DNA from 2 places in the Paenibacillus sp. NPDC093718 genome. Region 2 is predicted to be linked to the other one. Evidence: riboswitches for the same ligand, from Rfam matches in the RefSeq annotation. Region 2 holds a riboswitch; the other holds the start of a gene.
The links. A riboswitch is a leader RNA that binds a small molecule or an ion and turns the genes downstream of it on or off. The one in region 2 is predicted to bind cyclic di-AMP.
Positions count from the first base shown of each region.

Region 1 (7,278 bases), on a different contig from region 2:
AAATACTCCAAGTTAGCCGGTCTCCACTGCGTGGCCTTCAGCGTGCGATCGACCTCTTCATCCGTGATATCCCAGAACGGCTTCATGGCCGGTTTGCCGTCAATTTCCTGCTCGCCCGTTCCATCCAGTGCAGCCGAGCCGGAATTGATCAAATGCAGGATGCCATTCTCCGCTTTGCCTTCGAGCTTATAACCGGTAACCCGTTCAACTGAAGCCGGACTCCAATACGTCCGCACATCTGCGAAAATCTGTGCCGTATTGGTTAACAGGTAACCGAACAGCATGCCGACTCCGTTCAGGCTGTCATTCTCCGTTGCCACGATATACGGCGAACGTCTGCCGTTCCAATCGAAGGAGGAGTTAAGGATGGTCTCCAGGAAGTCTCCGTTAGGGGAATGATCCGTCCACTGGCGCTGACCTTGGAATCCGGAAGCGATTGCACTGTGGCCCTGAGCTTCCTCTTCGAAGCCGAGCTCCTTCAGACGCGGATTACCGATCATCAAATCGCGGGTGATCAGCGTCATTTTGACGACGGTTTCCCACTCCAGATCCTTGCGCTCCCGGCTGTTCTGGAGATGATCCGGATTGTTATCCGGTCCTTCCGTACAGTTCTCCTTCACCCAAGCAAGCGCCTGTTCATATTCTTCAGGATCATAAATGCCTTCTTCCAAGCGGCGCGTAAACTCGCTCATGTCCACATATTCATTACGCATGCCCAGATATTCCTGGAAGAAGCTGTCGTCCACGATCGAGCCGGCGATGCCCATCGACACCGAGCCCATGGACAAATACGATTGTCCGCGCATGTACGCTGCAGCCAAGCCGCTCCGAGCAAAACGCAGAAGCTTCTCTTGAACGTCATCCGGAATACGGGTATCCCCTTCATCCTGAACGTCTTCGCCATAGATGCCGAAAGCAGGAAGCCCCTTCTGGGCATGGGCCGACAATACGGCGGCCAGGTAAACCGCGCCTGGACGTCCTGTTCCGTTGAAACCCCATACCGCCTTCGGTCGCGAAGGATCGACATCCATCGTCTCGGTGCCGTAACACCAGCAAGGCGTAACGGTTATGGTTAGGCCGACTTCGGCATTTTTGAATTTTTTGGCGGCTGCAGCCGCTTCGGCCACTCCGCCGATGCACGTATCCGCAATCACGCATTCAACCGGCTCGCCATTCGGATATTTGAGCTCCTTCGTCAACATCTCGGCGACGGCCTTGGCCAGATTCATGGTCTGTTCCTCGAGAGATTCGCGAACCCCTCTCCGTCTTCCATCTATCGTAGGGCGAATCCCGATTCTCGGAAACCCGTCCCGCCATCTGTAATCGTTTTCAATTGTCATGTATGTCACGCCTCCCTATAAGGATTATGACATCATTGTAAGATTATTTGGTGCAAGAGATAACCCACTATTTTGTTATATCGGATCCTAATTTCAGCAAGACAGTGAACCATCCCGAATAGCAGATGTAAACGATTTCCGCATGAAAGGGCGTTTTGCATTATAATAGGTAGAGGATGTTGCTTTCCAGGAGGGACAAGACCGTGCCAAAGATCGAAATCTCGCATAGCAAAAGCGATCACTTCCGCTTCATCAAAAATCCCCAGCTGCTCTTTGCCGGGCAGGTCGTGGACGAGGACTTCTTTTATGGACCGCCGCAAATTCATGATTTCTGCGAGATCATCTATGTAGTAGAAGGACGCGGAGAATTCACAATTGCAGGAAAAATATACGAACTCCACAAAGGCGATGTCGCGATTTATAACCCCGGCATTCCTCACGAGGAGAGATCCATCACGGACGGACCTTTCAAGGTGATCTACTGCGGCGTGGATTCGCTTCACATCGAAGGGGTTCCCCAGGGGATGCTGCTCCCGGCCTACGTGGAGCCTGTCATATCCTGCGAGAAATACGCTTATAAGGTGGAGAGCTATCTTTCCGAGATCCTCCGTGAATGCGATTCGCAGGTGCTGGGATATGAAACGCTGAGCACCAACCTGCTGATGTCATTGATTACCGTAATCTATCGCATTGTGGACGTTAAACACCAATTCGAGTCCTTGAAAGGCAAGAATGAAATCGCGCTGCGGACCAAACACTTTATCGACACCAACTATACCCAGAGCATCAGTCTCAAGGACATTGCCGATACGATGTATGTCAGTCAGCATTATTTATCCCATCTGTTCAAAAAAGAAGTCGGCGATTCCCCCTTCAATTACTTGATATCCCGCCGGATTGAAGAGGCCAAGCGCCTGCTGGCGGATTCCGAAATGCCGGTACATGAGGTTGCTTCTCAAGTCGGTTACGGCAATGATAAGTACTTCTCCATGTTATTCAAAAAAATTACCGGTCAAACGCCGAGCTCGTTCCGGGAACAGAGCAGAATGGCCGTGGAGTGAAGGGATTTAAGTTTGTTTTCCTATCAACAAAGCAGGCAGCCGCGATCATACGGCTGCCTGCTTTTAAATATTTCTGTTATTTGTCCTTCTATGTCGTCAAAAGTATGGGGCATGCTTGATTTTGATGGGACCGACCGCTTCGATCTTGCTCTGGCATCCCAGACGATAGCCTTCTTCGATCTCTTCCGGATCCAGGCGGCGTTCTTCGGCCAGATTAGGTTCGGACAAATACTCGATTCCCTCCACTACCATACAGCGGCAGCGCGCACAAGTTCCTCTTTTGCAAAAAGAGTTCCAGTCCACATCATTCCGCTCGGCCAGATCAAGCACCGTCATGCCAAGAACAGGCGCCACGCTGCGGCGAACCTCGCGGCCTGCAAGCTCAATGATCGGATCCGGTACGGCTTCCATTATCTCTTCCGCTGCAGGGATCGAGGCTTTGTCTCCGCTATCCCTGCCCTTTTTCTTTTTCCAGAATTTAAACACGCGCGTTATCCCCCTATGCATGTCATCATCAGGTTATGTATCAAATCCTTCATTTATTATACTGGAAAGTTTAAAAAATCAACATGCTTACTCTTATCTATTCTATGACATTGACATCATGGAATTGGAACTCTATGAAAATTTTGCTATACTAGCGTATGCTAGAGCACTTTCCAAATTCTATAAAAATCATTCTATTATTTTATGATGTTGGAGGGAAAACAAAAAGCATGCTGCATAAACGAATAGGTAAAACAGCTGTCGCTGCCGTCCTTGCCTTATCCTTAACCACACCGCATATCAGCCAGGTACAGGCTGCGCCTGCCATTTCGGTAAAGCTGGATGACGTTGCGCTTACCTTCGATGCGGCTCCACGGGTAGACAAAGGGGTTACCTACGTCCCATTCCGGACGGTTGGAGAAGCACTGGGCATTCAAATCACGTGGAATAGCAAGACGCAAACCGTGAAGGCCATTGGCAGTGTGAAAGGCCAATCGACAGAAGTGTTACTTCAAGTTGGGAGCACGAGCGCAACCGTCAATGGAAAAAAAGTGAAGCTTGCAGCTCCGCCGATGGAGCGGGAAGGCCGTGTGCTGATCCCGCTCAGCTCGTTCAGCAGCCAATTCGGCGTTGATGTCGGCTGGAACCAGTCGACTCGTACAGTCTCCCTCGTATCGCCGCAGCGCGAAATGCATTTGAGAGCTTTCTATGCATTACAATCTTTCCAAGAACGGGATCTCGTGGGATCCATGAATTCTGTCGCCTTTGGCTGGAGCCGCATCGATCGCGAGGGTCAGTTCACGCTTCAAGGGGATGAGTACCGCCTTCCCGCTTCGGCTGGAGACGTTACGCCGCAATCGATTGTTGCCGATGCTGCGGACCAGGAGATTAAACCGTACCTTATGGTCTATGCCTTGGATGGAAACGGCGAATTAACCAAAGTCCTGAGCGACGGCAACCTCCGCCAAAAGTCCATTGAAGGCATCACAGCCGCGGTAGCGGAGAACGGATTCGGCGGCGTTGTGCTTGATTTTGAAGGGCTCGGATTTAAACTGGATGCCGTGAAGCAGCAGAAGCTGCTCAATGATTATGTCAAGCAATTGAAAGCGGCATTGCCGAATGACGTTGCCCTGTCTTTAGCGGTGCCGCCATTGAACAGCGCCTATAAAGGATATGATTACAAGACGCTGGCCTCCATCGCTGATGACCTGATTGTTATGGCTTATCAGTACAATCCGGTCGGAACCAAATCTCAGGTTCCCGAACCGAACAGCCTGGTAGACCAAGCGATCCAGTTGGCACTCCAAGCAGGCGTCCCGAAGCACAAGCTCCTGCTTGGCATCAGTTTAAGCAGCGAAACCGCCACTTCCGTGGACGATAAACTCGGCTTGGCCAAACGTTACGACCTGAAAGGTGCTGCTTTCTGGCGCCTAGGCTTGTTCCGTCTCTATGATAATGGAATGGAAGCTGCCGTGAATGCCTCTGTTGTTAAGGAGTAACCGAACACCCCCATGTGGGATGATAGACTTATAGTAAGAAAAACGTCTATCGACGTACTTTCACAGATGACAGACCGCAGTTAGTAGAAGTTTTTCTTGCGATATCAGGAAGTCACAAGCTTCGAAGTTTATACTTTCTGATATCTAAAAAAAGAAAGCCTGACAAGGTCATCCCTTTGTCAGGCTTTCTGATTATGTATGTCGTACCCTAAACGGCTGCGTAATCCAATTAGCTTGCGCTTCCTACCAGCTTTGCATAGTTTTCTTGACTCAAAACACGACGTGCCGTGACATAACGCGGCTCGTAATAGGAATCGCTAAGCTTGCTGATTCTGACTCCCTTGCTGCTGGAAGCATGCGCAAATTGTCCGTCACCAATGTAAACGCCTGCATGGGAAATTCCGCTGCCGCTCGTATTGAAGAATACCAAATCTCCAACCCGCAGATCTTCGCGATCCACATGTTCGCCCGCTTTAGCCTGGCTTTGGGAAGTGCGCGGAAGATCAATATCGAAATTTCTAAACATGTACAGTATAAATCCGGAGCAATCAAACCCGCTGGTGGTCGTTCCGCCCCATTTGTATGGAGTTCCTACCAATTGCTTCACTTGATACTGAAAATTCGGTTGTTGATCAGCAAATGCTGAAACGGCACCAGAAGAAAAAATAATTGCAGACCCTAGCAAAGTGATGACAAACTTCTTCAAAATATGTTCTCTCCTTCGATGCCTACGGAGTTAGCTAAGGGTTCGGTTGAAGGTTCCCTATACTCTCTATACAAGAGTAATTCACCCAAGACGGTTCCCCCGTTTTCACAAACGAAATTCGGCAAAATTCATTAACGTTTTGTAACCTTCTCTTAATATAGTATACAAGCAAGGATGCTGTCAATCATATCCTAAAAATCTATCGTTTTATGTTTGGAGCTGTCGTAAAGATGAAGAATTTTGGCCGGATATTGGTTAACCGTCTCACTCAGTCATGACAATTATGTAACTCTGTTTACCTTCTCGCGCTGCTTTTTTAAATAATCTAGCAACTTTTTACAACTCTATGCGTTTACACAATCAGAAATGAAATTAAAGAGGTGATCTATCACTTATGAGTCAAATTACGATGGCAGAAGCACTAGCTGTCCGGGCAGCAATTAACCGTCTCATCAATCAGTTGATGTCGGAACGCTTGAACAACAGCAGCACGATCATTGAAAAAGGGGAGACGGCGGAATACCCTACGCGCAGCGTGGATGCCATTACAGAAGAAATCGAAGCGGCCGCGGCGGATTATAGGAAGCTGGATTTGCTGATGGCAATCTCCAATACCACGCAGACTATTCCCTGGGACGGCTCCGACATTACGATCATGGAAGCGATCGAGCTGGCCAAACAAATACGCAGCGATATCGGACAGCTTGCCCATCTCGGCTCCCGCAAGAAGCTGGAGCGCCAGAGCAGCCGTGGCAGCGGAGACGGTGCCATAACGCTGTTCAACGTCGCCTTATATGATCCGGAGGCTTATCAGGCGCAAGCCCGCAAGAAGGAACGCGAAGTAACCAAGCTCTCTTCGCTGATTGAACATGCCAATCATACGTCCCTGATTACGTTTGACGCATCCAAGTACATGGAATAGCGAAAGCCGCCGGCTCCAAGCCTGCAGGTCACCCCACGTGCGGGTTTGGAGCCGGCGGTTTCCGCCGGCGGGCGGGAAAGTGCGAGCAACCGTTTATTGTTTGTCGGATACAAACAAACCTAACCAGGAACCAAAAAAATCGACTCCAGCACAAACGGATGACGGCTTACGGTTCACGCCTATCACTTGTTACATGTTACGGACTTATGACGCAAAAAAATGATCGCTCCGTTTCCCGCTCTCTATGAATAATTGGAAAGCCGCCCTCAGAAGGGCGGCTTTTGTCTAATTCTCTTTAGCTCGGTAACATGATACTACGTCGTCATTCCGAGCGCTCTCTGTCTAGTATCTATTCATCATTGATCCTATCCGTATCATTCTCTTTACGCCTATGCTACTGGAACAAAGCCGCAGCTCCAACCAGACCAACATCGTCCCGAAGTCCTGCCGGAACGATCTCGTACGTTCCTAAATAGGATGGCATGACCAGCTTATCCGTCATTTCCCGCAGCTGCGGGAACAACAGCTCACCTGCTCTGCTCACACCCCCGCCAATGACGATGCGATCGGGGTTAAAGCTGTGAATGACGTTAACCAATCCAAGCGCCATGTAATAAATAGCACGGTCGATGACCTCGACGGCTACAGGATCATGAAGACGTTTTGCCTCAAACACATGCTTGGCATTCACCCCCGAATCGGCTGCAGCCAGTTCTGTTATGACGCTCGGTTGGGAGAGCATCCGGCGGGAAGCCTCAAGACCGATGGCCGTTCCTGAAGCAAACACCTCCCAGCAGCCGTGGCTGCCGCAATTGCACTGCGGACCGCTGGGATCAATGATATGGTGTCCCAGTTCCCCAGCAAAGGAACTGCTGCCCAGGAACAGCTTCCCATCCAGCACGATGCCTGAACCGATACCGGTGCTTAGCGTCACGTACACCATGTTCGTCGCCCCTCTTCCAGCACCTCTTACATACTCTCCCCATGCGGCTGCATTAGCATCATTCAGCACCTGAACTTCCGTATGCAGCTCACGTTCCATCCATGCTTTGAGGGGAACATTCGTCCATTCCGGCAGATTCGTCCCATGAATGACAATGCCCTCCCGGCTGTTAACCGTTCCCGGCGAAGCCATGCCAACCCCTCGGAGCGATTGGCCGCCCGAGACGCTGCGAATCATATTCGTAATTCTCGTGACCACTTCCTCGGCCGTACGCGCGCCTGCCGTCTCCATTTGCTCCCGGTACAGCAGCTGTCCTTCGGA
Region 1 covers NZ_JBNNUS010000001.1:179,110-186,387, forward strand. The annotation lists gene ACQKPA_RS00885 (L-fucose isomerase) at 1-1,340, opposite strand, end outside; gene ACQKPA_RS00890 (AraC family transcriptional regulator) at 1,544-2,401, shown strand; gene ACQKPA_RS00895 (2Fe-2S iron-sulfur cluster-binding protein) at 2,498-2,887, opposite strand; gene ACQKPA_RS00900 (stalk domain-containing protein) at 3,118-4,386, shown strand; gene ACQKPA_RS00905 (C40 family peptidase) at 4,616-5,092, opposite strand; cyclic di-AMP (ydaO/yuaA leader) riboswitch at 5,096-5,226, opposite strand; gene ACQKPA_RS00910 (hypothetical protein) at 5,487-6,014, shown strand; gene ACQKPA_RS00915 (ROK family protein) at 6,409-7,278, opposite strand, start outside.
Region 1: another riboswitch for cyclic di-AMP. It lies ahead of ACQKPA_RS00905 (C40 family peptidase); the one in region 2 lies ahead of ACQKPA_RS32150 (G5 domain-containing protein).

Region 2 (7,278 bases):
CTCCGCTGATCGTGTATGATGAGCAAGGAAACTACGGACCGGATTTTATGGAAATTTACTACGGAACACATAAGGATGAGACGAACGAATGAGAAATCTTGTACAGCAAAGTTATGCCGACCAGGGAGAGGGAAGCCCGGGTTCTCTGTATTTGGTGGCAACGCCGATCGGTAATTTGGAGGATATGACCTATCGCGCCGTGCGCATCCTTCAGGAATGCGATATTATCGCGGCAGAGGATACGAGGCAGTCACGCAAGCTGCTGACCCATTTTGAAATTCCGGCTAAGCCGCTGTTTAGTTATCACGAGCATAATAAGGCGGCCAGCGGGCCTGAAATCATACGTTATATAATAGAAGGAAAAAATGTGGCACTCGTCAGCGACGCCGGTCTGCCGGCGATTTCCGACCCTGGCAGTGATCTGGTTTCACTTGCGATTGAAGCGGGGATTTCAGTCATTCCGATCCCGGGGGCCAATGCCGCTCTTTCCGCCTTAATCGTGTCGGGTTTGCCGACCGAACGGTTTACGTTTATCGGCTTTTTGCCGCGGGAGCGTAAAGATATCGTCCAGCAGCTGCAAGCTTTGCAATCGGCGCAGGGAACGTTATTATTTTATGAATCTCCGCATCGTGTGAAAAAGACCCTGGAGATCTTGCAGGAGGTACTGGGAAATCGGAAGGTGGCCTTGGCTCGCGAACTGACCAAGCGCTACGAGGAATTCTTGCGCGGAAGCATCTCCGAATGCCTGGACTGGCTCACGGTGCATCCGCCGCTGGGAGAATATTGTTTGGTGGTTGAAGCCGGCAGTGCAGAAGAGGAGCTTAAAGAGAAAAATGCCTGGTGGCAGGAGCTTTCGCTCGAGGAGCATGTGGAACATTATGAGCGGGAAGGACTAAGCCGCAAGGATGCCATGAAAAAAACCGCGAGTGATCGCGGTGTATCGAAGCGGGATATATATAACGCACTCCTGACGGAGTCGTGATCCTGCATAACTTGGCGCAGAGGATAATAAAACAGCCCCACATAGTGGGGCATGCTTCGCTGAAAACTTATAAATTCTTTAATATCAAAAAAAGACCCTCCTGCGGCCGGGTTCATAGCCGAGGAAGGCACCAAGGAGATATGAAAAAGGTTAGAATTAACAAAATGTAATAATGCTATTATATACTAAAAATCTTAATTTGTCACAGGTGTAGGGATTTCCGAGATACATTCATGGCAAACAATTTTACCTTTGAAGTAAGTGACATTCTCAGCGTTACCACAGAAGATGCAGGCAGGCTCATATTTCTTAAGCATGATGCGCTCGCCGTCTACATAAATCTCCAATGCATCTTTCTCACCAATTCCGAGCGTACGGCGTAACTCAATTGGAATGACGACCCGTCCAAGCTCATCGACTTTCCTTACAATTCCTGTTGATTTCATCATAACTTATAAATGCCCCTCTCGCCATAATTTAAAAAAGTCATAATTCGACATAGTTCTAGTTTTTATGTTATTTATAGTACCAACGATTCCCAAAACAGTCAACCTATATTTTTGAAAAATCGGAACCTTTTACGAAAGTATAGTGAACAAAACCCTTGTATAGCAACGTAACTACCATAATCGAACCAATTTTTGCTGCGATTTTCTATTTGTCGATTTGGAAAGCGTGATTTTACCATATTCGACATTGTTCGACATTAGATGTCAAAAGAAGTGTTTATCGGCAAAAACCCAAATCAAAACGATAAGGAGTTGAGATGGAATGCATTCACCAATTTCGGAAGAAAAAGTGTTTAAGGATCCCGTCCACAATTATATTCATGTGCAAGACGATATCATATGGCGATTAATCGATACCCCGGAATTCCAGCGGCTCCGCCGGGTGAGACAGCTTGGGACTTCATTTCTGACCTTTCACGGGGCCGAACACAGCCGATTCTCTCATTCACTGGGAGTCTATGAAATTACGAGAAGAATCATCTCTCAATTCGAACGAAGGGGGTACTCCGATTGGCCTGCTGAGGAAAGGCAAGTTGCCCTCTGCGCGGCCCTGCTGCATGATTTGGGGCATGGGCCTTTTTCTCATTCTATAGAAGAAGCTTTTCATATGAATCACGAGGATTGGACATGCCGGATCCTGCTTGGGGATACTTGCGTTAATCAGGTACTGCGGGAGCTCGGAGCGGATTTCCCCGAGAAAGTGGCTTCGGTTATTAACAAAACCTACGACAAGCCGATTGTGATTAACCTGGTCACTAGTCCGCTGGATGCAGACCGGATGGATTATTTGTTAAGGGATGCGTATTATACGGGAGTCAATTACGGAACGATTGATATTGACCGGATCTTGCGGATGCTGCGGCCGTACCGGGATCGGGTCGTCGTGAAGGAATCGGGTATGCATGCCGTAGAGGATTACCTAATGTCAAGGTATCAGATGTACTGGCAGGTGTACTTTCATCCCGTCACCCGAAGCTCCGAAATCATCCTGCGCCAAATCTTCCGCCGGGCCAAGGAACTGCATGACCGTGGATATGCTTTCCGATTCATGATCGATCCGCTTCCTGCGTTGTTTTCGGGGGATATCGGGGTGAATCAATATCTGCGCCTTGATGAAGCTCTGATCCAAACGGCCTTTCTGCAATGGACGGAAGAGGAAGATCCGCTTCTTAGCGAATTATGCGGCCGTTTCATGCACCGAAAGCTCTACAAATATGTAGAAATCGACAACATCGATCTGGAGACCATCGACGGGATACGCCACGCATTCAATGCCGTGGGACTGCATCCGGAATATGACCTGGAGATTGATTTTCCAACGGATCTTCCTTATGATAAGGTTCATTCCGATATGCCGCTTAACGAGAAGCAAATCCTGCTTCTGGATCGGCATGATGAGCTGAAGGAAATCTCGGAGGTATCCGATATTGTACGCTCGATCAGCGGCATTCATAAAGGACGGTACCATCTTTATTATCCGGAGGAGAAGGTAAGTCCGCTGCTGGCTCAAATGCCGGAGAAGATAGCCAGTGTTTTCAAACAACAACATTAACCTAGATGGAATACAGAAACGCTTGGTTTACCTGCAAATTTACCCAGCTAATGGAAGATATACGACACAGAAACGACAGGAAGGAGAGTGTGGATTTTATGTTATTCGACACGCACACTCATATGGATGCTGCCCAATTCGACGAAGACCGGGAAGAGGCAATCCAGCGGGCGCTCGAAGCCGGCGTGACCCGGATGATTAATATTGGATTTAACCGGGAGACGATTCCGACTACGATGAAGCTGGCAGAAACCTATAATTTTATATATGCAGCGGTGGGCTGGCATCCTGTAGACGCCATTAGCATGGAGGATCAGGACCTGGATTGGATCGCCTCTTTGTGCAGTCATGAGAAAGTGGTGGCTATAGGAGAGATCGGTTTGGACTATTATTGGGATACGTCTCCGAAAGAAGTTCAGCACCGAGTGCTTCGGCGTCAGATCGGACTGGCCCGGGAATTGAACATGCCGATTGTCATTCATAATCGGGATGCGCATGAAGATATCGTGAGAATTTTGCGCGAGGAAAAAGCCTCCGAGGTGGGCGGTGTCATGCATTCTTTCTCCGGAAGCTGGGAAACGGCCAAAATGTGTCTCGATATGGGATTCCATATTTCGTTTGGCGGGCCGATTACCTTCAAAAATGCAAAGCAGCCCAAAGAGGTTTTGGCGCAGGTTCCGCTTGATCGATTATTGATCGAAACTGACTCCCCTTACCTGACACCTCATCCCTTCCGCGGGAAACGAAATGAGACCGCATATGTAAAATTAGTGGCGGAGGCGGCAGCCGAAATTAGAGGGTTGTCCTATGAGGAATTGGCCCAAATTACCACCCAAAATGCGCTGGAACGATTTGGTATTTAGCGAAAACGAGAGCAAAAGCGATGAAAAAGGGAGCATTTTCGATTAATTAAAGTTTTTTAATCAGAAAAGGCGTTGATATTACAATATTTTAACCTTTTACATGAGAAAATGTGGTTGAATGTTGCTTTACAACCTGCATACAAACAGGATATCATCTTTTCAGTGATAAGAAGCTGCGATGTGCAGATCGCGGCCGAATATTTCATGAACCGTCTCGCTTAATCTCTGAAATTCTGGAGAACGGGGGAACCGATACCGCCGTGCATACTGGTCTGAATGCGCGCAGCTGTATTTGATTTCTTTTTCGGGTCTTTGGGGTGAATTTGAAGGATCTCGCCATGAGCGGGTATCCGGATCTAGGGCGTCTCTCTTACGTCCGAACCCGACAGCTAACTCCGTAAGCGAAATAAGAGGGGAATTCTCGTGCATACCATTTCCATGATTCTAATCATCAGGAAGCCACGTTAGAGCCTCTAGTACTCTTTCAATGGCTTTCTTTTATTTTTGAATAATGGAGAGGGGATCATCATACTCTTGGTAAACAAGGGGTGGTGGTACATGGACGGAAAGACGGGAATTGACGCAGGGTGTAGATAGATAGCAGGGCGCCTTGTGAGAAAAATTGCTATAGTCACGTCAAATGCATTCATGCGTTTACCTAGACGGCGGGACTATGAAGGAGGATGGAATAGTGGGCATTTTTCAACCTGAAGAAACCCATGAATCACAATCATCCAGCATGTCTTACGCATTGAGATGGAAGCATGACAATTTGCGTCAACTGATGTTGCTCGGTGCCATGGGTGCCGTTACGGTATCACTTCTCATATCGTTGGTCGTACATGATCAGGCAGGCAAGGAGGTTCAGCTTGTCGTCGATGGTCGTGTCACCACAGTTGAAACACGTGGATCATTGCTGCAGGAATTGCTGGATGAGCAAGCGATCACGTTGAGTCCTCAGGATCAGATTTCGATGCCTTTAAACGGCGCGATCCAGGATGGAGACCGGATCATCATTGACCGGGCAATTCCAGTCAAAGTTACAGTAGGCAGCACAACCAAAACCATATTTACATCCCAGGATACGGTTGATCATGTACTTAAAGAGGCTGGTATTACGATCCAGGGTGAAGATATAGTACAACCGGCACAGAACACGAAGCTGACCAGCAATATGAATATCGATGTCGTTCGCGTCACGAAGCAAAAAGTTAAGGAGACGGAAGATCGGGATTTCCGTGTGATCAAAACAGCCGACCCATCGCTTGAGAGAGGCGATAACCGCGTTATTCAGCGGGGCGAGCCTGGTCTCATGGTGAACCATTATGAGAAGGTCTACCACAATGGCAAGCTGGTTTCCAAGACGAAGGTCTCCCAAGAAATTGAACGCAGAACGAAGGATAAAATCATTGCCGTTGGCACGAAAAAAGTGGAGAAGCCTGTCATCGTTCAGGCGGCAGCCACCGATGTAAAGGCTACACCGGCTAAATTGTCCGGTACGAAAAAAGTAACGACCGCCAAGGCTGTCGAGAACAACGTGGTTTCTCGGGCAGGCGTTGATTTTAAATACAGCAAGGTATTGAACAACGTGTCGATGACGGCGTATTCCGCTGAGCAGCAGGGTATCGGTACACGCACTGCATCCGGCACACGCGTTACAGAAGGGCGCACCATCGCCGTTGATCCTAACATCATCCCGATCGGCTGGTGGGTCTATATCGAAGGCATTGGCTTCCGTCGTGCAGAAGATACGGGCGGTGCCATCAAAGGCAACAAAATCGATGTTTATTATGATTCACTGAAATCGGCCATAAATTTCGGCCGGAAGAGCGGCCGCACCGTTTACGTGATCGGTCCGGTTAAACCTGAATTGAACTAGACGCATGAATTCCAATTTACAATACCATTCTAATGCTATACTATTTAGCTTATAATATATAATGATGAAGAAGAGGGAATATTTCCTCTTCTTTTGTTTTGTTAAGAACGGAGTATATAGGGCTAAGATGGTGGAACCTAGAGGTTGTACAAGCCTGTTTTCTTGGGAAGGAAGAGAACAAACGCATGATTAAAGAAGTGATTGTAGTGGAAGGCAGAGACGATACCGTTGCCATTAAACGGGCCGTAGAAGCGGATACGATCGAAACGGGCGGCTCAGCGATCAATAAACAAATCCTGAAACGCATAGCGCTTGCTCAGGAGCGCAGAGGCGTTATTATATTAACGGATCCTGACCATGCAGGGGAGCGGATCCGCAAAATTGTGGATCAGGGTGTCCCTGGCTGCAAGCATGCCTTTATTCCGGAAGCGGATGCTACCCGCAAAGGGGATATCGGCGTGGAGAATGCCTCGCCAGAAGCGATACGGCGTGCGCTGGAGCGGGTCCATACCTCCTTTGAGGGTGGAGAGAGCCTAATCAGTCTGGAGGACATGCTGGAGGCTGGATTATCAGCCCACCCGGAGGCGGCTGCAAGGCGTATGACGATGGGAAACCTGCTCGGGATCGGATATTGCAACAGCAAGCAATTCCATAAACGATTGGCCATGTTTCAAATATCGCGGGAAGAATTTCTGGCCGCGCTTGCACAGCTGGAAGAAGGGGGCGTAAGCCAATGAATCGGATCGAGGATATATCAACACCAAGACGGACGAAGGAGATCATCTCACGGCATGGATTCTCCTTCAAGAAGAGTCTGGGTCAAAACTTTCTCATCGATCAGAATATATTGTATAAAATCGTGGAGGCTGCAGGACTGGATGAAGATAAGGGAGCGCTTGAGATCGGGCCTGGGATCGGTGCGTTAACCGAGAAGCTGGCACAGACGGCAGGAACTGTCACCGCGGTCGAAATTGATCAGCGCCTGATTCCCATCCTGCGGGAGGTCCTGGAGCCCTATGAGAATGTGAAGGTGCATCATGGGGATGTCCTGAAGGTGGATCTTCACGAACTGTTCCGTCAGGATTTTGCGGGCGTATCGAAGGTAAGTGTGGTTGCGAATCTGCCGTATTATGTGACGACGCCGATTCTCATGAAGCTGCTGGAGGAGAAGCTGCCGCTGGAGAATATCGTGGTGATGATTCAGAAAGAAGTGGCAGAGCGGATGGCGGCGGCACCGGGAAGCAAGGATTACGGCAGCCTTAGCATTGCCGTTCAATATTACAGTGAGCCTAAGCTGGTCTGTATTGTGCCGCATACGGTGTTTATCCCGCAGCCGAATGTCGCTTCGGCAGTTATTCGCTTGGCGGTCCGGGAACAGCCTCCTGTCAGCGTAGAAAACGAAGGCTTCTTCTTCGAGGTGGTCCAGGCCTCTTTCGCCCAGCGGAGGAAGACGATTGCCAATAATCTGAAGAGCCGGTTCTTTCCGGGAGAAG
Region 2 covers NZ_JBNNUS010000020.1:47,343-54,620, reverse strand. The annotation lists gene ACQKPA_RS32175 (tRNA1(Val) (adenine(37)-N6)-methyltransferase) at 1-92, shown strand, start outside; gene rsmI (16S rRNA (cytidine(1402)-2'-O)-methyltransferase) at 89-982, shown strand; gene ACQKPA_RS32165 (AbrB/MazE/SpoVT family DNA-binding domain-containing protein) at 1,177-1,431, opposite strand; gene ACQKPA_RS32160 (HD domain-containing protein) at 1,754-3,043, shown strand; gene ACQKPA_RS32155 (TatD family hydrolase) at 3,142-3,906, shown strand; cyclic di-AMP (ydaO/yuaA leader) riboswitch at 4,112-4,326, shown strand; gene ACQKPA_RS32150 (G5 domain-containing protein) at 4,598-5,785, shown strand; gene rnmV (ribonuclease M5) at 5,971-6,522, shown strand; gene rsmA (16S rRNA (adenine(1518)-N(6)/adenine(1519)-N(6))-dimethyltransferase RsmA) at 6,519-7,278, shown strand, end outside.